4 regions of the Mesorhizobium waitakense genome follow, and region 1 is predicted to be linked to each of the others. Evidence: riboswitches for the same ligand, from Rfam matches in the RefSeq annotation. Region 1 holds a riboswitch; each other region holds the start of a gene.
The links. Region 1 has a riboswitch for S-adenosylmethionine ahead of metX (homoserine O-acetyltransferase MetX). Riboswitches for the same ligand answer to the same signal wherever they lie in the genome.
Positions count from the first base shown of each region.

Region 2: linked by a shared signal. The riboswitch ahead of AC07FD_RS16000 (hypothetical protein) and the one ahead of metX (homoserine O-acetyltransferase MetX) in region 1 are both predicted to bind S-adenosylmethionine.
Region 3: linked by a shared signal. The riboswitch ahead of AC07FD_RS16135 (hypothetical protein) and the one ahead of metX (homoserine O-acetyltransferase MetX) in region 1 are both predicted to bind S-adenosylmethionine.
Region 4: linked by a shared signal. The riboswitch ahead of AC07FD_RS20330 (O-succinylhomoserine sulfhydrylase) and the one ahead of metX (homoserine O-acetyltransferase MetX) in region 1 are both predicted to bind S-adenosylmethionine.

Region 1 is NZ_JBWKME010000204.1:52,451-60,012, reverse strand. It holds gene AC07FD_RS37390 (ABC transporter ATP-binding protein/permease) at 1-388, shown strand, start outside; gene AC07FD_RS37385 (DUF1194 domain-containing protein) at 476-1,273, shown strand; gene AC07FD_RS37380 (glycosyltransferase family 2 protein) at 1,293-2,228, opposite strand; gene AC07FD_RS37375 (DUF1330 domain-containing protein) at 2,599-2,925, shown strand; gene metW (methionine biosynthesis protein MetW) at 2,948-3,562, opposite strand; gene metX (homoserine O-acetyltransferase MetX) at 3,559-4,728, opposite strand; SAM riboswitch at 4,842-4,919, opposite strand; gene hisC (histidinol-phosphate transaminase) at 5,057-6,166, shown strand; gene AC07FD_RS37355 (prephenate/arogenate dehydrogenase family protein) at 6,173-7,108, shown strand; gene AC07FD_RS37350 (sugar kinase) at 7,118-7,562, opposite strand, start outside.
Region 2 is NZ_JBWKME010000069.1:7,146-14,707, forward strand. It holds tRNA gene AC07FD_RS15980 (tRNA-Ser) at 90-179, shown strand; gene AC07FD_RS15985 (hypothetical protein) at 503-991, opposite strand; gene AC07FD_RS15990 (hypothetical protein) at 988-1,329, opposite strand; gene AC07FD_RS15995 (hypothetical protein) at 1,326-1,769, opposite strand; gene AC07FD_RS16000 (hypothetical protein) at 1,769-2,341, opposite strand; SAM-I-IV-variant riboswitch at 2,377-2,474, opposite strand; gene AC07FD_RS16005 (hypothetical protein) at 2,662-3,225, shown strand; gene AC07FD_RS16010 (helix-turn-helix domain-containing protein) at 3,345-3,557, shown strand; gene AC07FD_RS16015 (AraC family transcriptional regulator) at 3,848-4,834, shown strand; gene AC07FD_RS16020 (excalibur calcium-binding domain-containing protein) at 5,124-5,738, shown strand; gene AC07FD_RS16025 (hypothetical protein) at 5,756-6,175, shown strand; gene AC07FD_RS16030 (hypothetical protein) at 6,521-6,922, shown strand; gene AC07FD_RS16035 (hypothetical protein) at 7,187-7,426, shown strand.
Region 3 is NZ_JBWKME010000069.1:29,021-36,582, reverse strand. It holds gene AC07FD_RS16150 (hypothetical protein) at 27-392, shown strand; gene AC07FD_RS16145 (hypothetical protein) at 565-978, shown strand; gene AC07FD_RS16140 (hypothetical protein) at 1,275-1,562, shown strand; SAM-I-IV-variant riboswitch at 1,720-1,819, shown strand; gene AC07FD_RS16135 (hypothetical protein) at 1,851-2,423, shown strand; gene AC07FD_RS16130 (SMP-30/gluconolactonase/LRE family protein) at 2,974-3,879, shown strand; gene AC07FD_RS16125 (alpha-hydroxy acid oxidase) at 3,876-5,123, shown strand; gene AC07FD_RS16120 (RraA family protein) at 5,120-5,809, shown strand; gene AC07FD_RS16115 (AAA family ATPase) at 6,724-7,562, shown strand, end outside.
Region 4 is NZ_JBWKME010000094.1:56,218-63,779, forward strand. It holds gene mmsB (multiple monosaccharide ABC transporter permease) at 1-560, shown strand, start outside; gene araD1 (AraD1 family protein) at 753-1,745, shown strand; gene AC07FD_RS20320 (ABC transporter substrate-binding protein) at 1,791-2,564, opposite strand; gene AC07FD_RS20325 (2'-deoxycytidine 5'-triphosphate deaminase) at 2,665-3,759, opposite strand; SAM riboswitch at 3,898-3,975, shown strand; gene AC07FD_RS20330 (O-succinylhomoserine sulfhydrylase) at 4,033-5,223, shown strand; gene AC07FD_RS20335 (ceramide glucosyltransferase) at 5,238-6,389, opposite strand; gene apaG (Co2+/Mg2+ efflux protein ApaG) at 6,613-7,005, shown strand; gene AC07FD_RS20345 (Hsp33 family molecular chaperone) at 7,043-7,562, opposite strand, start outside.

The DNA.
Region 1 (7,562 bases):
CGATATTTCGGCGGTGCTTGTCGAAGTCGGGCTTGGACGGCTGTCGTCCTCACTCGATCGCAGCGCGCGCTGGGAGCATGAGCTGGGCGATGACGAACAGCGTTCGCTGGCCTTCGCCAGGCTCGCCTTGCGGCAGCCGAAGTGGGTGATCATCGACGAAGCCCTGGACGCGTTCGACGGACCCTCGCTGCGGCGCGTGCTGTCGACGCTAGAGAAGCGCTTGCCCGGGACCGCGATCCTCAACATCGGACGCGGGCTGCACAACAATCAGTTCTTTCCGCGCGCGTTGACGATCGTCAAGGATACCGGTGCGCAAGCGCTGAAACCCGTCCGCGTCAGGGCCGGTGCGATCGACCCGCCGCCTGCGGTCGCCCGCCGCAAGAAATAGGCTGTTTTCCCCGGTTACGGGCTCCAAGCTTTATTTTGCCGCGATCGCGAAGGAAGATTTCGCGAAGAAACAACTCTGGCGTCGGCCATGCTTGATGCTTTACGCCTGCTTGCCTGTCTTGCCTGTGCCCAGGCTACTCCGACCGCCCCGCCGCCGGATGCGCTGGCGGTCGATGTCGAGCTGGTGCTGGCGGTCGACATTTCGTTGTCGATGGACGAGAAGGAGTTTGCCCTGCAGCGTGCCGGTTATGTCGAGGCGCTGCGGCATCCCGATTTCATCCAGGCTGTCCGCGCCGGCAAGACGGGCCGCATCGCGCTCGCCTATTTCGAATGGGCCGGCACGGTGCGCGACGACGCGATCATCGACTGGCAAATCATCGACAGCGCCGAGAGCGCCAACAGCTTTGCCGACAAGGTCGCGGCCCGGCCGTTCCGCAGCTTCCGCGGCACTTCGATTTCCAGTGCACTGGCTTTCGGCACCGAGATTTTCGATCGCACTTCTTTCGAGGGCGAACGCAGCGTCATCGATATATCAGGCGATGGTCCCAACAATATCGGGCCGCCGGTCACCGCGACGCGCGATGCGGCAACCGCCAAAGGCATCGTCATCAACGGCCTGCCGATCCTGATCAATCCGTCACCAACCTTCAGCCATCTCGACCAGTACTATGCGCAGTGCGTGACCGGAGGGCCTGGTTCCTTTGTGCTGCCGATTTACGCTGCCGCCGAATTTTCTACGGCCATCCGGCGCAAGCTGATCCTCGAAGTGAGCGGCATTCAGGCGACGGCCATCCCCGTCGACGCTGCTGCGCCTGTCGACTGCTTGAAAGGCGAGCGGGACAGACGGTTTTTTTCGGACCCGTATTTTCCGGAGCTCGACCGATAGCTTCGTCGTAGTGACAGGGTCAGGCCGGACGGACGCCGAACTTCTGGCGAAACTCCTCGTGAAGGTCGCGGCGCCAGCGCCGGCCATAGACATAGCCATTGATCAGTTCGGGCAGCGAGTAGCCGAGATCTTTCGACGAGCGGTTGGCCATATAGCCCGAGAAGGCTTCCGGGATTCGGCACTTCAGAACATCGGCAATGATCTGCCGCGTGATCATGTAGGGCGGGATATGCGGGTAGGAGCGGGCAATATTCGGGTGTTTGCGCATCAGGTTCGCATAGGCTTCGACATAGCCGTGGCGACGTCGCGAAATCGAATTCTCCGAATTGTGCTTCGTCCAGTCGATGTCCTGAGACAATTGCGCGCCGAAGCGCCGGGCAAGGCGCAGCAGCAATTCCCGATCCTGCATCCGGGCGATGTCGCTGTCGTAGCCGCCGATGGCCAGCAACGCCTCGCGGCGCGCTGTTATCGCCGATCCCGCGATCAAGATTGTCTCCGCGACCAGCGTTCGCTCCAGCGTGGCAGAGTTTAGGAATGCATCGCGATTTATGCAATCGGTGGCGCGTCCGCCCTTCAGGGAGACATAGGAGCTGATCAGCACTTCGAGCGCCGGATTGGCATCGAACCAGGTCAGGGTCCGTTCGAGCCTGTGCGGCAGATAGACGTCGTCGGAATCGAGGAACGTCACGACGGGTGCCCGCGCGCGCTCGATGCCTGCATTGCGGGCGGCATTGGCGCCTCGCCATTTCGCGCCGACATAGATCAGTCGCGGATCACGAATGCCGGCCAGTGCCGCCGCGGTTCCGTCCGTCGAGCCATCGTCGACGACAATATGCTCGAACCTCGGCATGCTCTGGGAAAGTACACTTTCCACGGCGCGCAATACCGCCTCACGCCTGTTGTGAGTCGGCGTGATGACCGTGATGAGAGGAGCGTGCTCTGTCTTCCCGGTCATACTGCGTCAGCCATTTCCAGCGAAAAAATACGCTTCCTGCCAGGTCTTTCGATCTTTAGGACGGTCAAATGGATCGGACTCCCCCTTCCATATCCCCCGTATTGGCCACGACGCTACAAAAAACAGACGTACCTGTCGCCCCACCGGGATGCTGCTCAATGCGCGTGAAACGACGAATTCCAGTATCTAGCGCTTCAACTGCAACACTATTGCCGCGCGCTATGCTTGCGAATCGCCCTTGCGATGAATGACGCGTCTATGATCCGAATGCATTCTACTACGTCAGACGTAATCGCATCGCGGCCGGTGTTTGGGCAGATTGCCGTCGCGAGGCCGGCTGGTCGGCTTCGGTCCCAGAGGGAGTACTGTCATGACTGCTTACGCCGTTGCCCATATGCGCCAAGCCCGGATGGGTCCGCAGATCGTCGAATATCTGCAGAAGATCGATGCCACGCTGGCCCCTTTCGGCGGTCGTTTTCTGGTCCATGGCGGCGACGTCGAGGTCATCGAAAACGATTGGCAGGGCCACCTGATCATCATCGAATTTCCCGACAGGCAACACGTGCGCGGATGGTACAACTCGGCCGCCTATCAGGCGATACTGACGTTGCGGACCGACAACTCGGAAGCCGACGTGATCTTCGTTGATGGCGTTGAGCATCCGCATAAGGCCACGGATGTCCTTGACCAGGCGTGAAGTCGACAATGGCGCGGCGGGATTACCGTTTCAGCAAGAACACCGCCTGCTGGCCGAAGAAGTTCCAGAACCACCATGGCATCGACAGGCCGATCTTCTGGCCATTGGCGTCGAGCGCGGTTGCTTTTTCCACGGTAGCGCCAAGCTCGTCGCACAGATTGACGAAGTCGCGGATGGTGCAGAAATGGATGTTGGGCGTGTCGTACCAGGAATAGGGCAGGTCCGTGGTCACCGGCATGCGGCCATTGAGGAACAGCGACATGCGGACCCGCCAATGGCCGAAATTGGGGAAGGACACGATGGCGCGATTGCCGATCCTGAGCAGTTCCTTGAGAACCAGCTTCGGGTTGCGGGTGGCCTGCAGGGTCTGCGACAGGACGACGAAGTCAAAGCCCTTGTCGGGATAGAACTCGAGATCCTTGTCGGCATCGCCCTGGATGACGCTCAAGCCGCGCGCCACGCATTCGTTGACGCCACGCTGCGACAGTTCAAGGCCGCGGCCGTCGACCTGCTTGGTGTCCTGCAGCAATTCGAGCAGCGAGCCATCGCCTGAACCGACGTCGAGCACGCGCGACTGTGGCGGGATGAGGTTAGCGACGACTTCGAGGTCGACGCGCTGGTTGCGGGTGACGTTCATGATGCGAGTCCTCGCGCCCGTGCCGCGGAGCCGATGAAGCCATTGATGGCGGCAAACAGTTCCGGCTCGTCGAGCAGGAAGGCGTCGTGGCCGCGATCTGTCTCGATCTCGACGAAAGATACCGACGCGCCGGCGGCGTTGAGCGCATGAACGATCGAGCGGCTCTCTTCGGTCGGGAACAGCCAGTCCGAGGTGAAGGACACCAGGCAGAAGCGGGTTTTCGTGCCGGCGAACGCATCCGCCAGCCGGCCGCCATGGTCGGCGGCAAGGTCGAAATAATCCATCGACCGCGTCATGTAGAGATAGGAATTGGCATCGAAGCGATCGACGAAGGTCATGCCCTGGTGGCGCAGATAGCTCTCGATCTGGAAGTCGGCGTCGAAGCCGAAGGTGAGCGCCTCGCGATCCTGCAGATTGCGGCCGAACTTCCGATGCAGGGCAGCCTCCGACAGATAGGTGATGTGGGCGGCCATGCGCGCCACCGCCAAGCCCTTTTCCGGGCGCTTGCCGTGCTCGAAATATTTGCCGCCATGCCAGTCCGGATCCGCCATCACGGCCTGCCGGCCGACCTCATGGAAGGCGATGTTCTGCGAGGAATGGCGCGCGCCGGTGGCAATCGGCAGAGCCGAGAAGACGCGCTCCGGATAGCTGGACGCCCATTCCAGCACCTGCATGCCGCCCATCGAGCCGCCGAGGACGCAAAACAGTTTTTCGATGCCGAAATGGTCGATCAGCATCTGCTGGGCGCGCACCATGTCGCGGATGGTGATGATCGGCAGGTCGAGCCCATAGGGCTTGCCGGTGGCGGGATTGGTCGAGGCCGGGCCGGTCGAGCCCAGGCAGCCCCCGATGACGTTGGAGCAGATGACGAAGAAACGGTTGGTATCGATGATCTTGCCGGGGCCGATCAGCACTTCCCACCAGCCCGGCTTGCCGGTCACCGGATTGGTGCTGCCGACATGCTGGTCGCCCGTCAGCGCATGGCAGACGAGGATGGCGTTGGAACGGGCGTCGTTCAGCGTGCCGTAGGTCTGGTAGGCGATCTGGAACGGCGACAGCAGCGTGCCTGCATCGAGTTTGAGCGGCTTGTCGGGCCCAAAACGCAGAACCGGGCTCGACGGTTGATCAGCCTCGTTGTTGGTTTTTCCAGCGCGCAGAGCGGCCATTGCATCCATCTCACACTTTGAATCCACGCACCGTGCGTTTCGAAAATCGATGCCGATGCGGTGTCCGGCCGGCGCGGACAACAAAAAACCGGCATTGCCGTCGCAAAGCCGGTTACAGGATGCAAACGGCCCTTTAGCAAGTTGTTTAACGTGGCTGCAAGCCGACCGGCCAAATCACCACGGAATTTCGCACCTCTTCTAGGACTGTGGGGCGCCGGCGTCAACCGCCAGCCGCGGTCCGGAGGCTGCCACCTCTCGACATTGCGGGCCGTGGCTTGTATTTCCGCTGCGGCTTCCAGACGGAAGCGTTCTCGACGGATTTTGCAACATGAGCCAGACACCGGACAAGGCACGTCCAACCCCGCGCGCGGGCATCATGGACATCGACGCCTATGTGCCGGGCAAGAGCACGGCGCCCGCCGGCGTCGCCAAGGTCTACAAGCTGTCGTCGAACGAGAACCCGCTGGGTCCGTCGCCGAAGGCGATCGAGGCCGCGCGGGAGATTGCTGCGAAGCTCGACGTCTATCCCGATGGCACCGCCAGGCGGCTGCGTGAGGCGATCGCCGAGGTGCATGGTCTCAACGCGCAGAACATCATCTGTTCCAACGGCTCCGACGAAATTCTCGGCCTTCTGGCGCAGACCTATCTCGCTCCCGGCGACGAGGCGATTTTCACCGAACACGCCTTCATGGTCTACAAGATCTACATCCAGTCGGCCGGCGCAACTCCGGTCGCGGTCAAGGAGACCGATGAGCGTGCCGACATCGATGCGATGCTGGCCGCCGTCACGCCGCGCACGAAAATCATATTCCTTGCCAATCCCAACAACCCGACCGGCACCTATGTGCCGTTCCAGGAAGTGCGCCGCCTGCATGCCGGCCTGCCTAGAAATGTGCTTCTGGTGCTCGACGCGGCTTACGCCGAATATGTCCGCCGCAACGACTATGAAGCCGGCATCGAACTGGTCGGCGGCGCCGAGAACGTGGTGATGACCCGCACCTTCTCCAAGATTGGCCTGGGCGGGGCGCGGATAGGCTGGATGTACGCTCCAATGCACATCGTCGACGCCATCAATCGTGTGCGTGGCCCTTTCAACGTCAATGCGACGGCGATCGAGGCCGGCATCGCCGCTATCCGTGACCGCGACCACGTCCAACGCAGCGTGATGCACAACGAAACCTGGCTCACATGGCTGAACGGGGAGTTTGGCAAGCTCGGGCTGCGGGTGACGCCAAGCGTCGGCAATTTCATCCTGATCCATTTTCCCGACGACCAGAACCATTCGGCTGCCGCGGCGGACGATTATCTGACGGCGCGGGGCTATATCCTGCGGCGCGTTTCCGGCTACGGCTTTCCCAACGCACTGCGCATGACCGTCGGCACCGAAGAGGCCAATCGCGGCGTTGTCGCTGCTCTCACGACATTCCTGAAAAGCTAGAACACCATGACATCACCGATGTTTGAAAAGATCGCGCTGGTCGGCATCGGCCTGATCGGCTCGTCACTGGCCCGCGTCATCCGTCGCGAGGGCCTCGCCCGTCACGTCGCCATCTCGACCCGCAGTGCCGCGACATTGGCGCGGGCGCAAGAGCTTGGGCTCGGCTCCTCCTACTCCACTGATGCGAAGGAAGCGGTCCGCGATGCCGATCTGGTCATCGTCTCGGTGCCGGTCGGCTCGTCGGGCGCTGTGGCCGAGGAAATCGCGCCGGCACTGAAGCAGGGTGCGATCCTCACCGATGTCGGCTCGACCAAGGCATCGGTGATTGCGCAGATGCAGCCCTATGTGCCTGATGGCGTGCATTTCATTCCGGGCCACCCCCTGGCGGGCACGGAAAAATCCGGCCCCGATGCCGGTTTCGCCGACCTGTTCGACAATCGCTGGTGCATCTTCACCCCGCTGCCCGACACCGACCCGGATGCGCTGGAGAGGCTGTCGGAATTCTGGCGCCGTTGCGGCGCCAACATCGACACCATGGACCCGCAGCATCACGACATGACGCTGGCCATCGTCTCGCACCTGCCGCATATCATCGCCTACAACATCGTCGGCACCGCCGACGATCTGCAGTCGGTGACAAAGTCCGAAGTGATCAAATATTCGGCTTCAGGTTTTCGCGATTTCACCCGTCTCGCCGCCTCGGATCCGACCATGTGGCGCGACGTCTGCCTGCACAACAAGGACGCCATTCTTGAAATGCTGGCGCGGTTCTCGGAAGATCTGGCGTCGCTGCAGCGGGCGATCCGCTGGGGCGACGGCGAAAAGCTGTTCGACCTGTTCACCCGCACCCGCGCTGTGCGCCGCTCGATCATCGAGGCCGGCCAGGACATCGACGTCCCCGATTTCGGCCGTCAGGCGGTCGAGCACCCGGCGAAGGCATAGATCGGTTCTTCAGCCTGCTGGCCAGTGGCTTTTCATCATCGCCAGCGTCTCGGCCCGGTCCGGCGCGCCCAGCCTGCCGCCGAAGCGCAGGCATTTGAGCGCGGCGGCCGCACTGGCAAAGCGCAAGGCCTGCTCGACCGGCATGGCTTCCGCCAGCCCGACGGCGAAGGCGCCGTGAAAGACATCGCCGGCGGCCAGCGTGTCGACCGCCTTGATTTTCGGCGCCGCGACATGTCGCGATGATCCCGTCGCGCGATCGAACCACCAGGTGCCAGCCGCGCCGCCGGTAACCGCGACAAACGCATCGCCGCGCAGCGCAAGTGCCTCACACGCCTGGCGCGAATCCAGTTCCAAACCGCACAGAATGCGCGCCGCCGGTTCAGAAGCGACGATATGGGATGCCAGCGGCAGCAGCAGTTCCAGCACGTCCCTTGACGCGGTATCGGCATCGAGG
Region 2 (7,562 bases), on a different contig from region 1:
AAAACCGTTGCTGGTAGAGGAACAAACGGCAGAAATCCGGTATCAGACGAGGATTGAAACCTACAAAATATCACGAAAATATCACATCTGGAGCGATGGCCGAGTGGTTTAAGGCAGAAGTCTTGAAAACTTCCGTACCGGGAACGGTACCGTGGGTTCGAATCCCACTCGCTCCGCCAATGCTCTTACGGGGGACGATCTAGACATCGCAGCCTGCCATACCGACATGTGACCGGTCGGACCATCCTGCCCCGATATGGGCTAGTGCGCTGCCCTTTCACGGCGGTAACAGGGGTTCGATTCCCCTTGGGCGTACCAGTAATTTCAATACATTAGCTGTGATCCCTGATCTGCGGTCCCGATAAGGGACCCGAAATGCGCTGCAGCTTTGGTGTGCTCAGCATGAACAAACCGACTCCTTGATCTGAGGTATTGGCATCCTGCTTCGTGCCAAACGATCCCGCGCGTCTTCTGCCATCTGGCTCCAACCGATGTTCCTCCCTTACACCCATGACTCGACGACACGGGGTAAGTCGTCCGCATGACGCTCAAGGCGTTGGGTCATGCCCTTTGCGGTCATCAGACGCTCGCGCAGCGGGATCAGGTAAGGGGACGTAATGAAATCGTCCGGTGACTGCGACGGGATCGTGTTGCCCTCGCGGGTGATGTGGAAAAGCTTGGCAGCGAAGCAGGTTGGGAAGTCTGCCGGGTGTTCAAAGACGATCCACATCGGGAAAGGGTAGGCGTCGTCGGGCGTCGGCTCAGCCCTTGCCCAGCCGTGGAAATCGAATCCGAGCCGACTGGCCTCACCGTCGTAAAAGCGGGCTTGCTCCTCAGTCTGCCAGGCGCTGACCATCGGCTGCAGGCCCGCGAGGTGGTCAGCCTTGCTGTGGCACGCGAAGAGGTAACGCTCGCCGAGGAAGACGCACTTGCGGAACACCATGCCGGAGATGGTCGCCTCGATCACTTCGGGCTTGAAGCTGTCGGTCATCGCGGCCCGCCTTTGGCCCGAAGCATGTTCGTCAGATACCCCGCGATCATTAGCGCATCGGCCACAGTCGTCGGTGCCGGCATGTCCAGAGCGGCTAGCCGGTTGCGGTCATCGCTGAACGCTGCCACCACCCAGCATCTTCCGTCCTCGACCAGATGGCCTTTAAGCCCCTCGTCATTGATCACAATCGACCAGCCGTCGATCGCCGGCCTCACCCACGCCGAGCGGCCCTCGCCCTCGTACCGCAGGGCGAACCCCGCAGCGCGGAACAGTTTGCCTTCCTCACTGGCATTGGCCCCCTCGACCATAATGTCCCAGAATTGCAGGAAACTGGTCATGGCGCCACCTTTCGACATACCCTCGCAGCAGCAGCTGCGAGCCTGGCCCGCTGCTTCTCAATAGCCGCGGCGTGGTTGGCAGTGGGAGCGATACCGGCGTTGGCCGCATGGTAGCCGTAGCTGCGCGCGCAATGGCGACCGCAGAAGTGCGGATCCCGATAGCTCTCGCCGTCCCAGAGCTTCGCCCAGTCGATCCAGCATTCGACATCCTGCCGCCAGCGCACCTCGACGGCGATCCTGCCGGTCAGGCGCTCGACCTCCGTGACGCTGTCGGGGAAGTTGTTGACGTAGGTGTTCTCGCCGTAGCGGCGCACGTAGGGCGGCGCTTCGCCGAACGAGGCGTAGGTGAACCGGCGATGGATGGTGGCGCCGCAATTGCGGCACAGCGGCCTGATCACAAGGGGGCGCTCGCCGCTGACTTTCGCACCGCGGCGCAGCATCACGCACCCTCCACGATAGCGATTGGCAGCCGCAGGTCGATCAGCCGCGCCTGGAGCAGCGAGATGGTGAGCTTGTCCTTGGCATCGACCCATCGGCTCTCGTCGTTGGAGACGTCGCCGTTGCAGAAGATGAGGTGCGGCTCGCCACTCCCGCGCCGGAGCTTCGGGCCAAGGTCGAGCTTCTTCAGCAACCGATAGGCACGCGCGCAAGGGCCACTCTCCAGGTCGAAGCCGGTCTCCCAGAGCCGTCCGTCCATTTCATCGTCGTAATCATCAGGGGTGATCCCGTGCTCCTCCTCGATGGCCTCGGTCTCGGACCGGGCGTGGTGGCCGATGCCCTCGCTGACGAAGAACTCGCGCCAGGTCGGCGGCGGAGGGCAGAAGCTCCACTGCCCGACGGTCAGGAGGTATCCCTGCTCGCCGTTCTCGTACCAGCAGATCGTCTCGGCCACCTGCGGTGGGGAAGCCAGCAGTGGTCGATCGGTTCGTCCAACGAACGCCTCCGCATCCTTGACGAACGCCGCCGTGAGCAAACTGCCCGCTCCAATCAGAAAACCACGTCGTGAAAGCATAAAAACCTCCAGGGTTGACACACGCATCTGGAGGGTTGGCGACCTGCTGTTGCCCGTTCTGGGCCACATCGTCGTTGCCACCTTTGCCGGTCAGGCTGGTTGGCGGGGCCGAAGCCCTCTCTGGATGCAAAAGGAGAACTACCGCGCGGGGCCTCGCCCTTCAAGCACCCATGGTGTGGTGCGGGCAACATGGCTGCCAGCCGCAAGCTATTGGCGGCGTGGGGCAAGTCGGCATTCCCGTCCGTCACCACATCGCTGTCATCGCTGGCCGAGGGAATGGTCCCAGGCCGACCGTGAGGGAAACCCCGATGATGAGAGTCATGAAAAGATACACCCCCAACCCCCTAAGAACGATCGCCTATATGAAACGCATCGCATTGGCGCTGCTTGCCGGCGCGTGCCTTGTCACGTCCGCCCATGCTGGCGGCGACGGCTACACTGGTCGCGTTGTCAAGTGGAAGGCCGTCGGGTGGTACGACATTGCAGCGCTGCCCGATGACAAGTCGTGCTCCGCCACCGCCAAATTTGACGGCGGCACGTCGATGATCATCATCGGCACGCCAACGCAATTCATGCTAACGCTTGCCGACAATCGGTGGGCAGGCACCTTCCTCAAGGGCCAGGCCTATGCGCCGACCATCGAACTCGACAACAAGTGGAAAAACCTCGCCGCCACATCGACGTTCAACGGCTCCATCACCATCGACGACATGGGTAAGGGTATGGTTTCCGCCTTCATGGAAGCCGACGCACTGGGTATCAGCATGAATGGTGGCGAGCGCATGGCCGTACTCGACCTGAAATACACACGCTCGATGATGAACGAGCTAGCAAACTGCACCGTCGCCATGTCGACCGGCAACGTCGAGACGTCGAGCTTCTAACCCCTGGCTCCCAATTTCAGCGGCCATGCTGATCGGCATGGCTGTGCTGTGCATCATCGCGGGAACGTTGATCGTTCGCAGCTAGCGCTATTCATTTCATTCCCCCTCAGACCTGTCGCATGAAGGCTATGACCCCTGATCGTTTTCGCGAGTGCCTTGCCGTGCTGCACTGGTCGCAGCGCGGCCTAGCGGAGATCCTGCGCTGCGACGACCGCCTGGTGCGGCGCTGGGCCCAGGGTAGCGAGCCCGTGCCGGAGTCGATAGCCCGCTGGATTGAAAAGCTGACGAACTCGCATGAGGCGTCGCCACCACCAATGGCGCCAGCGCCCTGATCAGCGCGCTACAACCTTCTACATGCACCCGGCGGATGCAGCCGCAGTTGCACCGTCCCCGCGTTCCTCGCGGCGACGGATGTTTCGCCGCTTGAGGCCGGCGGCGCTAGAATGCTGCCTTTATAATAACGGAGCCTGCGCCGCCCGCGCCTTGCCAGCCAGAGAGTGATTTGCGCTGAGCCGCCAAAGGCTCACGAAGCGTTAATCGTGCGTCGTGATAGTGGGCGACTGTGGCCGACCAGAATGAGACTGTTTTCCGACGACTCACAGCGGCGCCGACCGCAGCGGGCTTGGCCACGCGCCTCGCCGTAGCTGAACTCAATCGTCGCGGCATCGATCCGGCCCCTTTGCTCGCCCGCGCCGGACTGTCAGCGGTCGCCCCCGATCACGACGGTCGGATCGATGTCAGGTCGCAGATCGAATTCCTCGAGCAGGCTTCGCGCACCCTCGGCGACGACTTCCTCGGCCTGAACCTGGCCGAGCAATTCGATCTGCGCGAACTCGGCATGCTCTACTACGTCGCCGCCTCGTCGCATTGCCTCGGCGATGCTCTACGCCGCCTCGAACGGTACGCCCAGGCGGCGAATCATGCGTTGATCTTGCGGCTGCACAAGGGCTCGACCTTCCGGCTCGCGCTTTCCTATGCAGGCGTGCCGCGGCACCTCGACCGACACCAAATGGAGTCCTTCGCACTGACGCTCGTCCGGCTCTGCCGGCAACTCGTCGGCCACAGGATTTCTCCGCTGGTCGCGAACTTCGTCCACCAGCGCTCGGGCGATCTGCGCCGTGCGCGGAACCTGCTGGGCTGCGACGTCAACTTTGGCGCCGACTCGGACGAGTTGATATTCGACCCTGCGCTGCTGGACCGGACGCTGGTGGCCGCCGATCCATTCCTGAACCGGCTGATGGTCGAGAATTGCGAGCAGGCGATGGCGGCCCGGCCCACCAACGTGGGCCCGTTCCGCACGATAGTCGAGAACACCATCGCGCCGCTCCTGCCCCACGCCGAGGCGAGCGCGAAGAAGGTGGCCGGCAGCCTCGGGCTGAGCGAGAGGACGTTCGCACGCCGCCTCGCGGCAGAAGGGCTCAGCTTCGGGGCCATTCTGGATGATCTCCGGCGTGATCTCGCCATTCGCCACCTGGAGGAGCCGGGCCTGCAAATCTCCCAGATCGCGTGGCTGCTGGGCTTCCATCAGCCAAGCGCCTTCAGTCATGCCGCGCGGCGCTGGACCGGCAAGACTCCGTCCCAGTACCGGCGTGGCTTGTCATCGTCCTAGCGGATCCTAAGCGTGGGGTGCCGTCGCTGCAGGCGGTGTGTTGCACGCCGCTGCCAACCGCTTGCGGTCAACCGCCACTACCCTAGAGGGCAATGCACTGGCCACCCACCTGAGCCCCAACGCCAGAACCGGCGGGCTGAAGGGCAGCACTAAATCCATAGCTGGAACGCCGCCGCGGCTCGGACCGCAGGGCAATACTGCTGCGCGTCCGCATGTCGCACGGATCGCCGCGAGGCTGCGCTGTGACGAGGAAACCACAAGGACATCTGAGATCAAAGGGACCTATGAAATGCGAAAATTGCTCGCCAGCACTGCGCTGGCCGGGACCGCCTTCCTCGCTTGCGCATCCGCACAAGCCGCGAGTTTCGATTGCCGCAAGGCGACCACTGCCGACGAGATGACCATTTGCGCCAGCGCCGAGCTTTCGGCGGTGGACGTGCTCGCCTCGACCTCGTTCCATCAGGTCAAGGCTATCAATCGGATGGGCGCTCTCGCTATTGCACGGGAGCATCTTCGTCAGCGCAGGGCATGCGGCTACGATCCGCAGTGCATCAAGCAATCGCAGCAGGCGGCTTTGCTCGCCTACCAGTATCTCGGCGCGACCGTGATCTCACAGCAGCCAAGCGGATACAGCGGCAACGCCGCAGAACAGTTGGACACCTGTCCGAATCCCGATCTTCTGTCACGCCTGGCCAACGATCCGGTTACCGACCAGGCCATCCGCGCAGTCGCAGGGCAGTACAGATTACGAAACGCGGTTCCCTCGCAGCAACCGCCACAAGACGATGTCTACTACCCGAATTGTTCAGCCGCCCCCGCCGCTGGCGCGGCGCCGATCCATGCCGGCGAGCCTGGCTATCAGCCGAAGCTCGACCGTGACGGCGATGGCGTGGCTTGCGAGTGAAGCAAGAGGAACTCATCATGGCAACCTCAAATACCTGCATAACCCGCCGCCTATTCAAAAAGCTCCTCTTAGCTCTTGCGCTTGGCGTTTGCGCTGCTGGTACGAACACGAAGGCTATTGCTGGGCAGCCAGAGATCAGCGCCCGGTCATTCGCGGTGTGGATAAGCACGGCGGATGTCTATGGGCATGCCTGCAACTTGGCGGAGGAGGACCACCGAGTGCTGATTCGTGCGGTGATCAGGGGCACCGCCTATTACGGGATTCCGATGGCCGAGGTTCGGCGGATCGCGCGCGGCCAGCAAGACTGGTACGTGAAGGAGAAGTTCGACCTGCGGTCGGAGGAATTCAGGCAGATCGCGCTCGAGTCCGGTGCCTGTCATATCCTGGACGATTTGGTTGATAGGTCATACCGTCTTCACCAGATGCTTGGGGATTGAGCAGCGAGACGGGCAGAGTCGGAAGCGGGTCCCATCTGCCGGCGGGCAATTTTCCTGGAAGTGGGGTGCAAGGCCACAGGGGCTGACTAAAGACCTTGGGTAAGAGTCCAATCGAAACTTGCCATCCTCTTCCTGCACGCCGCTCCGCCTAGGTGTCCAGAAGTCTTCGGGGCTGAATTTTTTGTGCCGCCCACCGGCAACTGTAGCATTGCACCCGACGGACTGATGGTCAGGGGCTGGGCGCGGGCGGTTAAACTCAACAAACGAGATCGTCAACGAGGCATAGTCTCCGCGATGACGACACCGTCACATCTTCGATGACGGCGAAGGAAGGATACGGCAGCAATGATGCTGACCGTACAACCAGTGAGGAAAGGTAAATTCGAAATGTTCAGATTGCTTACCGTCGCGGCGATCGTCGCGACTATGTCGGTTCCCGCCAATGCCATGTGTTTTGGCAGCGGTGCATTCCAGACGTGCTCGGACAACAGCGGCAACAGCTACACCGTTCAGCGCTACGGCAATTCAACACACATGCAAGGCTCCAACTACGACACCGGCTCGTCCTGGTCGCAGGACAGTCTGCACCTCGGCGGGGGGCTGACGACCACCAATGGCTTGGATGCCGATGGCAACGCCTGGCATATGCAGCAGCAAAATCTGGGCGGCGGCATGAGCGTCTATTCGGGGACTGACTCCGACGGGAACTACTTTTCCGGCGCCTGCAGCCAATTCGGCTGCAATTGACTTGAACCCGCGGGTTGGCTTGGCGAAGCCAGCCCCTGTGCGATAGGGGTTGGGGTGCGATGTCGCCGCAGCCAAAAACACGGGACGATTGACTACGCTGACCCCTTCGCGAGCTATTCAATCTGGATCACGCGGTCGATCTGCCCATCGGCGGCGGCGGCGGCGGAACGCGGCCTGATCCGATTGTGCTCGAGGAGCCGAGCACCGCCGAGCAGGCCGCCAGCCGTCCTCCCGCCCAATAGGCGTCGGCCAACTCTGTCGGAGATGATCCTCACGCTTCTCAAAAGTCGGTTTCCAGTCGCGGTTCCGCTCTCGCTGCTGACCGGCGTAATCGGGAATGCATGTGAAGAATACCGGTCGCCGGTCGCGGCCCTCGGCCTTGCACTTCGAGCAGCCGAAGAGCCCGACCAGATCCTGATACGTCGAGTCGTGTTGCGGGCCGAGGCGCTCGATCAGTCGAGCTTTGTCGATCTGCGGCACATCGGATGCCCGCAATTGACATAGACGGTTTCGCGGGCGGCCAGGCTGCGAGGGTCTTTTGGGTCATGGCGATCTCCGTTGAAGGGGCCGCCGCAACGAAGAATAATATTCCTGATCTCAATGGCGCTGGCAAGCCGGCTTGTGCACGACTGCGCCCTGC
Region 3 (7,562 bases), on a different contig from region 1:
CCCAATGCGATAGGAATGCAATGAGATTGATTGCCGCCCTGGGCGCACCTCTACTGGTCCTGTTGGGAAACTCGCTGGCTACTGCCGAGACGCTCCGTTGTGACATCACGTCCAAATACATCTGTCAGTCGTCCGGCTGCCAGCCCGCGAAAACGACGGTATTCGATGTCATCGATCTCGACCGAAAGACCATTGCCCGATGCGACTCAACGGGTTGCGATAGTTATGACGCCACTATTTCTGTGAGCGGCGCCTTCCTGAATATCGCCGTTCCGTCCCATAGCATGATGGCCAAGGTTGCTGCAGCCGGCGATTTCGTCGAGGTCGTGACTTTGGTCGGCCAAGTCTACACGAGCTTCGGATTGTGCAAGGGTAATAAGGGTGCACAATGAGAATCTTGTATTTGACTAGAACCGCGCGAGCGCATCATACGCGAAATTTGGCACGACTGGCTGCGGCCATGAACAGTACCTTGCGTCCCAATGACTTGTGTAAGCTGGTCCTGCCGGAACGGGCGTGAAGAACGTGAACCTTTTCAGAAGTGCAGGTCACGGAGTCCAAACGATGAAAAAACTGATATTCGCGGCGGCGCTTGCCTTTGGCTTCACCGACGTGGCGCGCGCCACGACGACCATCATGGAATGCGGCCCGTCCAAGGGACAAGCCTACTACAAATCCGGCTGGACTGAGGACGGGATCAAAGAAGGTCGGCTGGCGCTGATCCGCAGCGATGACGGAACGCTCGACGTTACGATCGGCGACGCCACCGGCACACATTTCACTGCAAAGCAGGATGGCGCAACGGTTATCACTCTGCTGGATGGACCGACGGAATGGGCGGTGCTGGCGGCCTACCCGCTCAACGTCACGGAAATCTACGTCTTCAACCGGATCGCCGGTGAGGTCACGTGGGTCCAGCAGAAATACGGCGTCGCCCCGATTAGGAAGGCGGCGGCATTCCGCGCGTCCTGCCAATGAACGAAATGCTTGCGGACAGGCCAGTAAGGACGCGGGCGGCATGGCCCGGCAACCGGCACGGCAGTGCTGTCGCGAGCGGCGAGCCGGGTTGAGGGGGTAGCGTTGTGGAGAAGCGTCTGATCGTCGCGTTGGCAGCGATGGTGATGGGTAGCTCGGCGATGTCTGCCGAGGCTGCTGAGTGGAGCCCGACATATTTGGGCTGCGCCTTCACGGAGTCGGCATTTTCGGCTACGGACGACACTTACCCGGACCATCGTGATTAAAAGCGACTGAAGGTAGGCTCGACAAGATTTGAATTGGCGTTCGCTGCTATCGACCTTTCGGCGCACCGTGCGCAGCTGATCGGAAATCAGGGATCGGCGCAGATCATTGCCCAGCGAGGTGGCTTTGAGAGCGTGGTATTTCTGGAGTGGACGCCACTAGGCAGTGTGAATTTGACGACTGTGCTTTCTCCCACGAAAGACGGCACGATCCGAGCGGTGACATCGAGGCACATCGCGGAGCCGTTCAGCGGTTACATGGCCTCTCAGTACTTGGGCACCTGCAAGGATCACATCGGCGAGTTGCCGATGGCTGCGCAGTAGAGTTGTCGCCTGCCCCCTTCGGGAGGCCAAGGCAGGCTGGTTGTGGGGGCCCACTAATCTGCGAACGGACCTTCGCAACCAGATCGGCAGGTCAGGCCGCGCCGCGTAGATCGAGGCAGGCCACTCTTGTTGAGCCGGTTCTCATTTGCTATGCATCAGCCTGCATCCAGAGGGGGCTTCGGCCCCGCCAACCAGCCTTGACCGGCAACGGTGGTGACAATGATGTGGCCTCACTTGAGGCAACAGTAGGTCTCTCTCCAGATGCGTGTGTGAACTCTGGAGGTTTTTATGCTCTCACGACGTGGTTTTTTGATCGGAGCAGGCAGTCTGCTCACCGCGGCGTTCGTCAAGGACGCGCGAGCGTTCGTTGGTAGGACGGGCCAGCCCCTGCTCGCGTCCCCGGCGCAGGTCGCCGAGACCATGTGCTGGTATGACGGTGGCGAACAGGGCTACCTGCTGACTGTCGGTCATTGGACCTTCTGCCCCCCGCCGCCGACCTGGCGGGAGTTCTTTATCAGCGAGGGCATCGCACACGAGGCTGAGGCCGAACGCCGCGCCATTTGGGAGGAACACGAGATCGATCCCGGAGATTACGACGACGACGTCGACGGATTTTTCTGGGAGACCCGGTTCGATCTTGAGACGGGTCCGACAGCCAAGGCCTACCGTCTGCTGAAGAAGCTGGACCTTGGTCCAAAGCTCGAGCGCGGGAGCGATGAGCCCCATCTGGTGTTCTGCGATGGTGACGTCGCCAACGACGATAGCCGGTGGGTCGATGCAAGGGACCAACTCGCGCTCTCCCTCCTGCAGGCTCGGATGATCGATCTGAAGCTACCAATCAGAATTGCAAAGGGAGGTTGAGGGCCGACAAGATAGACGACAAAGTGAGGCCGACCACCAGCGCGCGGACCCCCAGTGTCACATCATATCAGTGTCGGTGCTGCGGCCGGGTCACAGCGGTGCCAAGCGAGGCCAAGGCACGTCTCTGTATGCGTTGTGTCCGTTTTGAGGGTGATGTGCATCCGGCTATGACAGAAGCGCGGATAGCGGCACACAACGCCCGCATTATGGGCATGCTCAAGTGAGGCCCTTTGGCGGTATTGATGACGTGTCAATCAGAGATCCCGGTTGATGGCCGACTATGCTCTCCATCAAGTGAGACCCCTGTCGGCCGAAGAGGACGGCTTGGAGGCGGACTTTCAAAATTTATTAACCTCCGTGGTCGGCACGCCCGGCACCGCGCCCCGCCGGGGTTCGTCGGCGGCGTGGGTGGGCGGTGGCTTGTGGGACCCCATCTAGCCGCACGTCCGGGGAACTGTCTTTCGAGTCGCCGGGTCCGGCTGAACGCCAGATCGCCAGGCTGGATGATACCCGACAAATCTTGGTAGGCTGTCGGTCTGGAGATCGCACGATGAACGAGGTTGAAAAGCTGGCAGTCGAGGTTGTCGCGAGCGGCCTCGGCTGGCCCGAAGGCCCGACGGTGCTCCCTGATGGGCGCGTGGTCATCGTCGAAAGCTATCGCAGCCAGCTGACGGCCATAGATCATGACGGAACTGCTCGCCAGTTCGCATATGTTGCGGGAGCGCCCAATGCCTGCGTTCTCGGATCGGATGGCCTTCTCTATGTCTGCCAGAACGGCGGCACGACCGGACCTTGGCGCGCCGCAGAGATGACAAAGCCATCGATCCAGCGAGTTGCCGAAGGCGGAAAGCCGGAAATCCTGCTGACCGAAATTGCGGGCATTCGGCTGAACGGTCCAAACGATCTCGTATTTGCCGCTGATGGCCGGCTTATCTTCAGCGATCCCGGCACATACAACCCCGGCAATCCGGACCCCAGCTACATCTTTGCCGTCAACCCCGATGGCAGTGCGTACCTTACTCTCGACTTCGACGAGCCGACCTTCCCGAATGGAGTGGCGATCGAGGCCGACGGCTCGATCGTCTGGGCTGAGTCCTACACGGGGTGCGTCAAGCGGCAGCGTCCGGATGGTTTCGTCGAAGACCTTGGCCGCTTGCCCGGGACGAACCCGATCCCCGACGGGCTTAAGATCGGTGCCGATGGCCGCCTTTACGTTACGGATATAGCCGCCAACGGGATTCATGTGCTCAGACCGGACGGCACAGCGGAAGGGTTCTTCGTTTGCGGCAAGGCAACGACCAACTGCGTCTTCTCGGGCGAGATGCTCTGGGTGACAAATGCCGGTGTGCTGGCGACCGGCAGCGAGCCCTCCTTCGAGGGGACGCTCTGCCGCATGCGTGTTCCGGGAGGCGGTGGACCGACGCACCACGGTCGCATCGGTGGTAAGAAGCCGTGAGTAGCTCCTCGACTCTCTCGAACCTAGCCCCTTTGGTCAACGGCGGCGCCCCCGTTGCGGCATCGCATGCTTCGCCGGCAGCGCTGAAGCGCCTGTACAGCGTGGCCGCGGTCCGCGACGCCGCGCGGCGAACTTTGCCGCGCCCGGTGTTCGACTTCGCCGACGGCGGCGCCGAAGATGAGCGAACGCTGCGCCGGAACGAGCGGGCTTTCAACGAGGTTGCCCTTCTGCCGCGACCACTCAATGGAGCGGCAACAAGGGATCTTTCCCTAGACCTCTTCGGAGCGAAGCTTGCCATCCCGCTCGGCATTGCGCCAACCGGCCTGGCCGGTCTGTTCTGGCCCGACGGCGAATGCGCAGCAGCCCGAGCCGCGGCAGCCGCCGGAACCTTCTACTGCGCCAGCCACGGCTCGACCTGCACGCTGGAGGACATAGCGGCCACTGGGAACGGCCTGCGGTGGATGCAGGTATTCGTCTATACCGATCGCGGCTTCACCCGAGAAATGGTGGATCGTGCAAGTGCGTCAGGATACGACGCGCTGGTGCTCACCATCGACAATCAGATGCTCGGCAACCGGGAACGCGACATCCGCAATGGTTTTGCCATTCCGCCGCGCTTCGGCGTGACAGGGACGCTGGCGGCCGCCACCAAGGCGGCGTGGCTGCTGCGTATGCGCACCCGACTCCCGAAGCTGACCTTCGGCAACTACGTGCGTCCCGGCGAGACAGCGACGGTCGGCGCGCTGGCGGGCCGCATGGCCGCACTGCTCGACCCCGGGCTCTCCTGGGCCGACGTCGACTGGTTGCGCACCGTTTGGTCAGGACCGCTGCTGCTGAAGGGTATCCTGCATCCCGCCGAAGCCGCCGAGGCCGTGGCGCGCGGTATCGACGGCATCATCGTGTCCAATCACGGCGGACGCCAGCTCGACGGCGCCGCCGCGTCGCTGGACGCGCTCCCGGCAGTCGTCGCGGCTGTCGCCGGCCGCATTCCAGTACTGATCGACGGCGGCATCAGGCGAGGCTCCGACGTGGTGAAGGCGCTGGCGCTCGGCGCCTCCTGCTGTCTGATCGGCCGGCCGCAACTATGGGGGCTCGCAGTCGCCGGTGAAGAGGGGGTGCGCCACGTACTGGAAATCTACCGCAACGAGATCGACCGGGTCATGGCGCTGATGGGGGCGCGGAGCCTTAGCGGCCTCGGGCCGGAATGTCTTTCGTTTATTCAGGGTATGAGGCCGCCACCATGATTGAAGACCCGCCGTTGCTCACCATCAAGCGCCGTTTCGAACGGCCTGCAGCAGAAATCATCAGTGCCTTTTCCGGTGTGCCCGTCAGCCAGGTCGTGGACGCCATGGGTGGGCGCGGGGCCTTGCACCACGCAATCAAGCCACTGTCGCCAAGTACTGCGATGCTGGCCGGCGTCGCCGTGACCTGTCACTGCGGCCCCGCCGACAATCTCGCGCTGTTTGGGGCGCTGGATGCCGCCGTAAGTGGCGATATCATCGTCGCGGCCACCGACAGCTTTGCCGGTGCCGCGGTGACTGGGGATTTGGTGCTCGGCATGGCGCGCAACAAGGGCGTCGCCGGCTTCATCACGGACGGCCTCGTCCGCGATATTGTCGGTATCGAGGCGGTCGGATTGCCGGTTTACTGTGCCGGGGTAATCGCGAACTCGCCGGCGCGCAATGGTCCGGGCACTGTCGGATTTCCGGTGGTGCTGGGAGGAGTGACTATCTCGCCGGGCGACATACTGATCGGCGACCGCGATGGCGTCGCGGTGGTGCCCCACCTGGAGGCTAAGACAGTGCTGGCGCGGCTCGCCGCCGTCAGGGCAGCCGAGCAAGCTCTTGACGCCCAGGTGCGCCAAGGTCTGGAAATGCCCGACTTTGCCACAGTAGTCCTCAAGTCTGATAGGACGCGCTTCGTCGACTGAAAAGGGTCGCTGAATTGCAATGAGGGTTGAGGGCCGACATGATATACTACGACCAAAGCCCACCGCCGGCGCGCGGATGGCTCAACCCACCAAAATGTAACCTACGCGGCGCGTCGTTGAGCGAGGTGGATACCCGAACGGGCTCGACGAGGTTCGACGGCAGTCACGATGCTGTGGTGGTGATCGCAGTAGACGCGATCCGGCGACGTTGGCCCAGCACAGACAAGTGCCATCGTTGGCTCGGGCACTCGCCCCGGGGTTCTTCGGCGGCGGGGGTGGGGGTGGTTTGTGGGGCCCCTATCAGGCGCGCCTAGCTGTTCACGTTCAGGACCCTGATGGCCGCCGCTCTCGCCCCCAAAACCCAAATTGCTCGGAAAAACGGAGTTCGACCAAACGGTGACCTTCCTCATTGTCAGCGTTGCGAAGGCAGCAATTCGCCTCATTCCGGTCGTTTAAGCAAGCTTTGCCTCTGCCCAAAAGCCGAAGCTCGGCCCGAATAATCTTGCGGGGCCGGTGCGGCTCAAGCCGAACGTTAGCGTCGGCCCTCTTCTTCTGCTGAAGCGAAGATTTTGCTTGGCTGTGTGGATCTTGTCAGGCTAGAAGTTCTTCTTCGAATTAAACTTTATGATTGCATGTCTCTCGCACTCTTTACATGATCATTTTAGTCTACAGGGTCGATAACGCCGACCTCGGACTAATCGCTTTGTCGACTCAACTGAAGCTTGACGTGCCGATACCAAACGACTTGGGGGGAGATCATGCGTTACGTCATGCGGGCACCAAGTCCGCCAGCAGCCCTCGGAGACTCGCTTGCGAGCGAAAGGAGGCAATCCTTTCTTCGATATCTGCAGCTCGATCCCTTGAAGCGCGAACAGACCCGCGTTCCGATCATGCAGTTCGAGTCACGGGAGATCATGGGTGATCTCTCGCACATGTTCCTGGGGAAATGCGCTTTCTGCGAGCAGGCTTCGAAAAGCATGTTCCTACACCGTTTCAGGCCAATGAACGATGCCGAGCCAACGATCGGCAGCGAGGAGGACGGCCGGGCGCGCGATGCCCATCTTTATTACGGTTGGCTGTCGGATGCCTGGATCAACCTCTATCCGATCTGCGGGGACTGCAGGCCGAAGCGAACCACGTACTTCCCGGTCAAAGGTCAGAGGGCGCACATCCCGACACCGGAAGAATACGCCCGGTTCGTCGAGAATGGCGATGGGACGTGGCCGGACCTTGAGCTTGACGAGATACCGCTCCTGGTCGATCCCTGTTCCGACGACATTGCCCGCCATCTCGTCCCGCGCGACGACGGATCACTGGAAGCCGCAAGCCCGCAAGGTGAGGAGACGATCAAGCATTTCCGGCTCAATCGGACACGATTGAGAACCAGGCGAAAGCAGGCCTTCGACGACTACGCAAAACTCGAAGGCGATGGGCCGAACGACACCAATGAATTCGTCGGCCTCTTGCGGATGCTGAGGCGTCAGGCCGATGCCGGCGACGCAGAGATCGCAGCGATCACCGCGTCTGCGAATATCGTCGAGGAAGGCGACATCGCTGGAGCACGGCCTCGCCTGCAGGAAATCCGGCTGACGAACTTCAAGGCGATCGAGACCCTATCGATAAAGCTGCCGGCTGCGCCAGATCCGACCGAACGCATAGCGCAGGCCCTTTTGATCCTTGGTGAGAACGCTACTGGCAAGAGCTCGATCCTGGAGGCGATCGCGCTTGCGCTGATCGGCGCTGGAGCTCGCCC
Region 4 (7,562 bases), on a different contig from region 1:
GCTACGAAGCCGAACCTTTCACGCTGTTTGTCATCAAGACCCTGGTGACCAGCGCGCTGGCGCTGTTCCTGGTCTACCAGTTCGCCAGCTACAGGGGCCTGCCGATCGTTCTCATGGTGATGGGCGTGCTGATCGCACTGTTCGTGTTCGTCACCAAACGCATGACGATCGGCCGGCGCATCTACGCAATGGGCGGCAATGCCAAGGCGGCACAGCTATCGGGCATCAAGACCGAGCGACTGACCCTGATGGTGTTCGTCAATATGGGCGTGCTGTCGGCGCTTGGCGGCCTGATCATCGCGGCGCGCCTTGGGCAGGCGGTGCCGGCGGCAGGCCTTGGCAGCGAGCTTGACGTCATCGCCGCAGTGTTCATTGGCGGCGCCTCGGCGATGGGTGGTGTCGGCCAGGTCATCGGCGCGGTGGTCGGCGGCTTCATCATGGGCGTGATGAACAACGGCATGTCGATCATGGGCGTCAACGTCGACTGGCAGCAGGTGGTGAAAGGCCTGGTGCTGCTCGGCGCGGTGGTGTTCGACGTCTACAACAAGAACAAGGGCTGAGGGAACCAGGAAGGCATACGGGTCACATCGCGGCGCTGCCCGGCGGCACGAAAAGAAGTCCCTGAGGGACCAGGCTCGCGAGCGCAATCCGAATGGAGAATTTCACCCGTGGCATGGACGAGGTCCTGGCCGCGCTGGGCAAGGTTTGCCGTCCCGGCAGCCCCTGCCAAGGCAAATGAGAGAGGATTCATCATGCTGATCTCCCAGATTCTCGATGACGCCGAGACCATCCGCGTCGTTGCCCGCAACGGCGGCAAGACCCGGATCATCAATGGCGCGCGCAGCGTTTATTCGCTGGCGATGGAGGCCGCCCGCACCGGCGTCGGGCTCGTCGCGCTGATCGAACGCAAGGGGCTTGGCGAGACAATCGATCTCGATGCCGCCTACAAGAAGGGGCGGCTGCTGTCGCCGATCAACCACCCCGATCCGGCGCACCTGCATCTGACCGGCACCGGACTGACGCATCTCGGCTCGGCCGCGACACGCGATTCCATGCACAAGAAGCTCGGCGCCGACGGCGAGGAACAGCTGACCGATTCCATGAAGATGTTCCGCATGGGGCTGGAGGGCGGCAAGCCGGCGAAAGGCCAGATCGGCGTGCAGCCGGAATGGTTCTACAAGGGCAACGGCACGATGGCGGTGGCGCCAGGCGCCGCACTGCTGTCGCCGGCTTTCGCTAAGGACGCCGGCGAAGAGCCGGAAGTGGCCGGCATTTACGTCATCGGCGACGACGGCGCGCCGTTCCGTGTCGGCTTCACGCTGTCGAACGAGTTTTCCGACCACGTCACCGAGCGCGTGAACTATCTGTTCCTGGCCCACTCCAAGCTGCGCAACGCCTCATTCGGGCCGGAAATATTGATCGGCGACTTGCCCTCCGACATCCGCGGCAGCTCGCGCATCTATCGCGACAACGAGGTGCTGTGGGAAAAGCCGTTCCTGTCAGGCGAAGCGAACATGTCGCACACCATAGCCAATCTCGAACACCACCACTTCAAATATGCGGCTTTCCGCCAGCCAGGCGACGTGCATGTGCACATGTTCGGAACGGCGACGCTGTCCTTTGCCGACGGAATCAAGACCGAGGCCGGCGATGTGTTCGAAATCGAGGCCAAGGATTTTGGCCTGCCGCTGCGCAACCCACTCGAGATCGAGCAGCCGGTCAAGGTGGCGGTGAAGGCGCTTTGACAGCACGACCTCCCCCACGAGTGGGGGAGGTCGGCCGTTCGAATCTCAATAAATATCGAAGTCGAAGTACTTGGCCTGGATCTTCTTGTAGGTACCGTCGGCAACGATGGCGTCTATTGCCGCATTGAGCTTGTCGCGTAGCGCGGTGTCTTCCAGGCGAACGGCAATGCCGGCCTGGGTCTCCGTACCCTTGACGTCGCCGACCAGCTTGCAACAGCCTTCACTTGCCTTCTTCAACCAGTCCACCAGCACGAACTTGTCAGAGATGACGGCATCGAGACGGCCGTTCGTCAGATCGGTGATCGCCTCTTCCTGGGTCGGGTAGAGTTTCGCCTCCGCGCCAGCCTTGCCGTAGACATTCTGGGCATAGTCGGCCTGCGTGGTCGAAGCCTGAGCGCCGACCGTTTTGCCGGCAAGCGCTGCCGGTTCGGTCGAGGTGAGTTCGGTATCCTTCGGCGCCACCAGCGCGAGCGGAGTCGTATAGTATTTGTTGGTGAAGGAGACCTGCTTCTTGCGCTCCTCGGTGATGCTCATCGAGGCGATGATGGCATCGAATTTCTTGGCCTGCAGGGCGGGGATGATGCCGTCCCAGTCCTGGGTGACGATCTCGCACTCGACCTTCATCTGCGCGCACAGCGCATTGGCGATGTCGATATCGAAGCCAACAACATTGCCGTCCGGGGTGATGGTGTTGAACGGCGGATAGGCACCCTCGGTACCGATCTTCAGTTTCTCAGCAGCCTGCGCCGACAGAGAGCCGGCCGCCATCAGCAACACGGCAGCACCTGCTGCCGATATGATCCATTTTGAAATCCGCATTTTCTTGGTTCCCCTTGAACGCCGCCAGCTTGGCGACCAGAAAGCCAGCCAAGCATGACGAGCCAGCGCAGGCAAGTGTATTGCCCGACGGGAATTGGGTTCAGCGCGCTGGGCGGAAATGCTTGGACAGCTTCAGGCCTTGCGCCTGGTAGTTGGAGCCGAGATCGGTGCCGTAGAGCGCCTGCGGCCGCTTCAGCATATGCTCGTAGACCAGCCGGCCGACGATCTGGCCATGGTCGAGGATGAACGGCACTTCGTGGCTGCGCACTTCGAGCACTGCGCGACTGCCGGTGCCGCCGGACGCCAAATGGCCGAAACCCGGATCGAAGAAGCCGGCATAGTGGACGCGGAACTCGCCGACCAGCGGATCGAACGGTGTCATCTCGGCGGCGTAGAGCGGCGGCACATGCACCGCTTCCTGGCTGACGAGGATGTAGAATTCATCGGGATCGAGCACCAGTTCGCCGGCGCCGCTCTTGTGGATCGGCTCCCAGAAGTCGACGACCTCTTGTGCCGCGCGCTTGTCGACATCGACGAGACCGGTGTGATGCTTGCCGCGATAGCCGACCAGGCCGTTCTGATCGCCGTTGAGATCGATCGACAGTGCGATGCCGCCGCCGGAAATGTTCGGCGGCTCGGTTGCGACCAGCATCTCGGCGCGATGCAGGTCATGCAGCTCGGCTTCCGAGAGCAGTGCATTGCCGGTGCGGAAACGGATCTGGGACAGACGCGAACCGGTACGCACGACGATCGGAAAGGTGCGCGGGCTGACCTCGAGATAGAGTGGGCCGTGATAGCCGGCGGCGATCTTGTCGAACTCGTGGCCGCGATCGGTCATGACGCGGGTGAAGATGTCGAGCCGCCCGGTCGAACTCTTCGGATTGGCCGAGGCCGAAATGTCCGCCGGCAATGCCAGGCTTTCAAGCAAGGGCACGATATAGACGCAGCCGGTCTCCAGCACCGCCCCCTCTGCGAGATTGATCTCGTGCAGCTGCAACCGGTCGAGCTTTTCCGAAACCTTGTGGTTGGGACCCGGCAGGAACGAGGCCCGCACCCGCCAGGCCTTGTCGCCGAGCCGTAGATCCAGGCTCGCCGGCTGGATCTGATCGGCATCGAACGCGCGCGCCGACTTCAGCGCGCCGGACCGGAACAGCGCCGAAATGTCCTGATCGGGAAGAATGCCTGTCTGCCGCAAGGCTCCACTCCTAGGCCAGGCGATTTTCTGTTCGCAGGTTCTTGCCGCAAAACCGTGGAACACTGCTGCGGAACCTGCTTGGTACAAACCTCTTAATCAAGCCGGCAATTGACGCAAGCGTGGCGCGGGTCTAAAGGGTCGTTATCCCGTGGTGATTTGGCCGGTCGGCTTGCAGCCACGTTAAACAAGTCGCTAAAGGACCGTCGGGCCGCAAGGCCGTATGGACCGGTTGCGACTTTCGCGGCCGGTTTTTTTGTGTCTGGAACAAAAGCGATGAGCACCAAGAAGCGTAACTGGAAGCCTCAAACGACACTCGTGCATAGCGGAACCCTGCGTTCCGGTTTCGGCGAAACCTCCGAGGCGATGTACCTGACCCAGGGCTATGTCTACGAAACGGCGCAGGCCGCCGAAGCCCGCTTCAAGGGGGAGGAGCCGGGATTCATCTACTCGCGCTACGCCAACCCGACCGTCGACATGTTCGAAAAGCGCATGTGCGCGCTCGAAGGCGCCGAGGACGCGCGCGCCACCGCATCCGGCATGGCCGCGGTGACGGCCTCGCTGTTGTGCAGCGCCAAGGCCGGCGATCATATCGTGGCAGCACGCGCGCTGTTCGGCTCCTGCCGCTGGGTGGTCGAGACGCTGGCGCCGAAATATGGCATCGAGGCGACGCTGGTCGACGGCACCGACATCGCCAACTGGGAAAAAGCGGTCAAGCCGAACACCAAGCTGTTCTTCCTGGAAAGCCCGACCAACCCAACGCTGGAAGTGGTCGACATCGCCGCGGTTGCCGCGCTTGCCAATTCGATCGGTGCGCGGCTGATCGTCGACAATGTCTTTGCCACGCCCCTGCAGCAGAAGCCGCTGCAGCTCGGTGCGCACATCGTCGTCTACTCGGCGACCAAGCATATTGACGGCCAGGGCCGCTGTCTCGGCGGCGTCATCCTGTCGGACAAGAAGTGGATCGACGAGAACCTGCACGACTATTTCCGCCACACCGGCCCCAGCCTGTCGCCGTTCAATGCCTGGACGCTGCTGAAGGGGCTGGAGACGCTGCCGCTGCGCGTGCGCCAGCAAACGGAAAGCGCCGGCAGGATCGCGGATTTCCTGGCCGAGCGGCCCGAAATCGCCCGCGTCATCTATCCCGGCCGTGCTGACCACCCACAGGCGGCCATCGTCAAGAAGCAGATGTCGGGCGGCTCGACGCTGATCTGCCTGGACGTCAAGGGAGGCAAGCAGGCGGCCTTCGCCTTGCAGAACGCGCTCGACATCGTGCTGATCTCCAACAATCTTGGCGATGCCAAGAGCCTGATCACCCATCCGGCGACGACTACGCACAAGAATCTGAGCGACGAGGCGCGTGCCGAACTCGGCATCGGGCCGGGCACGCTCAGGCTGTCGGTCGGCCTGGAGGATACCGACGATCTTCTGGAAGACATCGAACAGGCGCTGAAGTCGGCAAAGTAAGAAGCCTTTGGCTATCAGGCGCCGGACGGCGTCTCTTCCAGCTCGGCTGCCTTGGTGCCGATGGTCATCGCGTTGCCGCGCCAGTCGACGGCGCCACCCAGCCAGCCGCGCGCCCACATCGCCGGCAGGATCAGGTCGCGCATCATGATCGCCGCGACCATGCGCGGCGACAGGTACCAGCCCTTGGACCAGGCCAGGGCGCACTCCGGAAGGTAGAAGGCCGCCAGCACGGCAATGGCGGTTGCCGAGAGGCTGAGGCCGGCGCTTGCCGCCGCCAACAGCGCGAGTGCCAGCGGCACCACTGCCCCGGTCAGGATTTCGGGTGCGAAAAACCATGGGAAGGTGACGCGGCGCAGGCGCGCCCAACGGGCCTGACGCGACCAGATCTCGTCAAAGGTGCGCCGGCCGAGCGGTTGCTCGAAGGGCGCGGCGACGAGATTGACGCGCAGGCCAAGGCCATTGACCAGCTTGGTCGCGGCAGCGTCCTCGGCGATCTCGGCGGCGAGCGCACGGATGCCGCCACTGGCGTCGAGCATCGGCTTGTTCCAGAGCATGCTCTTGCCCTGGGCAAAGCCGAGGCCAAGCGCCTCGCCGGCATATTGCCAGCGCGCCTGCAGCGTGTTGAGGAAAGCGCACTCGACCTCGGCCCAGAAGCCAGCGGGCCGCGAGCCGATCGGCGTCGAGCAGACAAGGCCGGTGTCCGGCCGCCATGCAGCCATCAGGTGCTGGACGTAGTCTCTCGGCATCAACACGTTGGAATCGGCCAGGACAACCCAATCGTGGCGCGCCGCCTCCCAACCCTTGACGCAATTGTTGAGTTTCGGGTTGGCGCTGATGCGGTCGTCGCCGATCAGCAGCCGCGCCGGCACCTTGGGAGAACGGGCGATGGCGGCACGGATCAGCCTGACCACCGGATCGTCGGCATGGGCGACGCAGAAGACCAGTTCGTAGCGCGGCCAGTCGAGCGAGAGGGCGCGCTCCAGCGTCTCCTGCGTGAACGGCCCGACACCACGAGATGGCACGATAATCGACACCGGCAGTGGCTTGCCGGCCGGCGGCGCGATGGTGCGGTGCCGCTTCAGACGCGAAGCGGCGAGCAGGATGCTGGCGAGGTTTGAAAGGATGAGAGCGATCGAAAGCGAGGCGGCTATGAGGGTGAGTTCCATCGAGACCTGGCCACTCCAGAAAAGACGGCCCGCGTGATGGCCGTTTTCAATAGTTCGACAGAGCGCCGAGTCGCCCGCTTCGTGCACACCACCATTGTCATGTGTCACTTAAATGACATTCTTTGTCGGCACCTGCCTTTCAGGCCGGGCGCGACAAGACGCGCACGTTGACCTGCTCGCTCGGAGCGAGGACAGTTCGACCTGGATTGTTTTGGAGCCGCTTATGTACCGCGCCGTGACGCGCAACATCGAAGTGCAGGTCAGGCCGTTCTATCTGGAGGACCGCTCGGATCCGTCGGAGAACCGCTATGTCTGGGGCTATCAGATAACGATCGACAACCAGTCGGATGAGTTCGTGCAGTTGTTGTCGCGCTATTGGCACATCACCGACGGCACCGGCCGGGTCGAGGAGGTGCGCGGTCCAGGTGTCGTCGGCGACCAGCCCGAACTCAACCCCGGCGACAGCTATCAATACACGTCCGGTTGCCCGCTTTCGACACCGTCCGGCATCATGGTCGGGCACTACACGATGCGCAACAAGCGGGGCGAGACGTTCGACATCGCCATCCCCGCCTTCTCACTCGATCTGCCGGGGACGCGGCGGACGATGAATTAGCTTCGCCTCACCGGCCGCAGCCGGTGAGGCGCGTTCTCTACTGGGCCGCCGCAAATTCCGCCGGATCGAAGTCATATTGCTTCGAGCAGAATTCGCAGGCGACGTGGATGCCGCCGTCTTCGGTGCTGTCCTTGATCTCCTGCGCCGAGAAGCCCTCGAGGATGCCACGGATCTTGTCCCTCGAGCATGAGCACTGGTCGGCGACCGGTACGCCGCCGAAGACGCGCACGCCATGCTCGTGGAACAGCCTGTACAGGAGCCGCTCGGCGCCGATCGTCGGGTCGATCAGTTCGGTCGGCTCGATGGTGCCGAGCAATGCCAGCAGCTCCTGCCAGGAATTGTCGGCCGGATCGTGGATCTCCTCGCGCGGATCGCCATCGCCGCCCGGCAGGTCCGGAACGCGCATGCGCTCGGGCGACTGCGGCAGGAACTGCGCCAGGATGCCACCGGCACGCCACTGCTCGCGAGCGCCACCGACGCCAGGCGTCAGCAGCTTGGCCACCGAAAGCCTGATATCGGTCGGAATCTGCTCCGACTGGCGGAAATAGGTGCGAGCC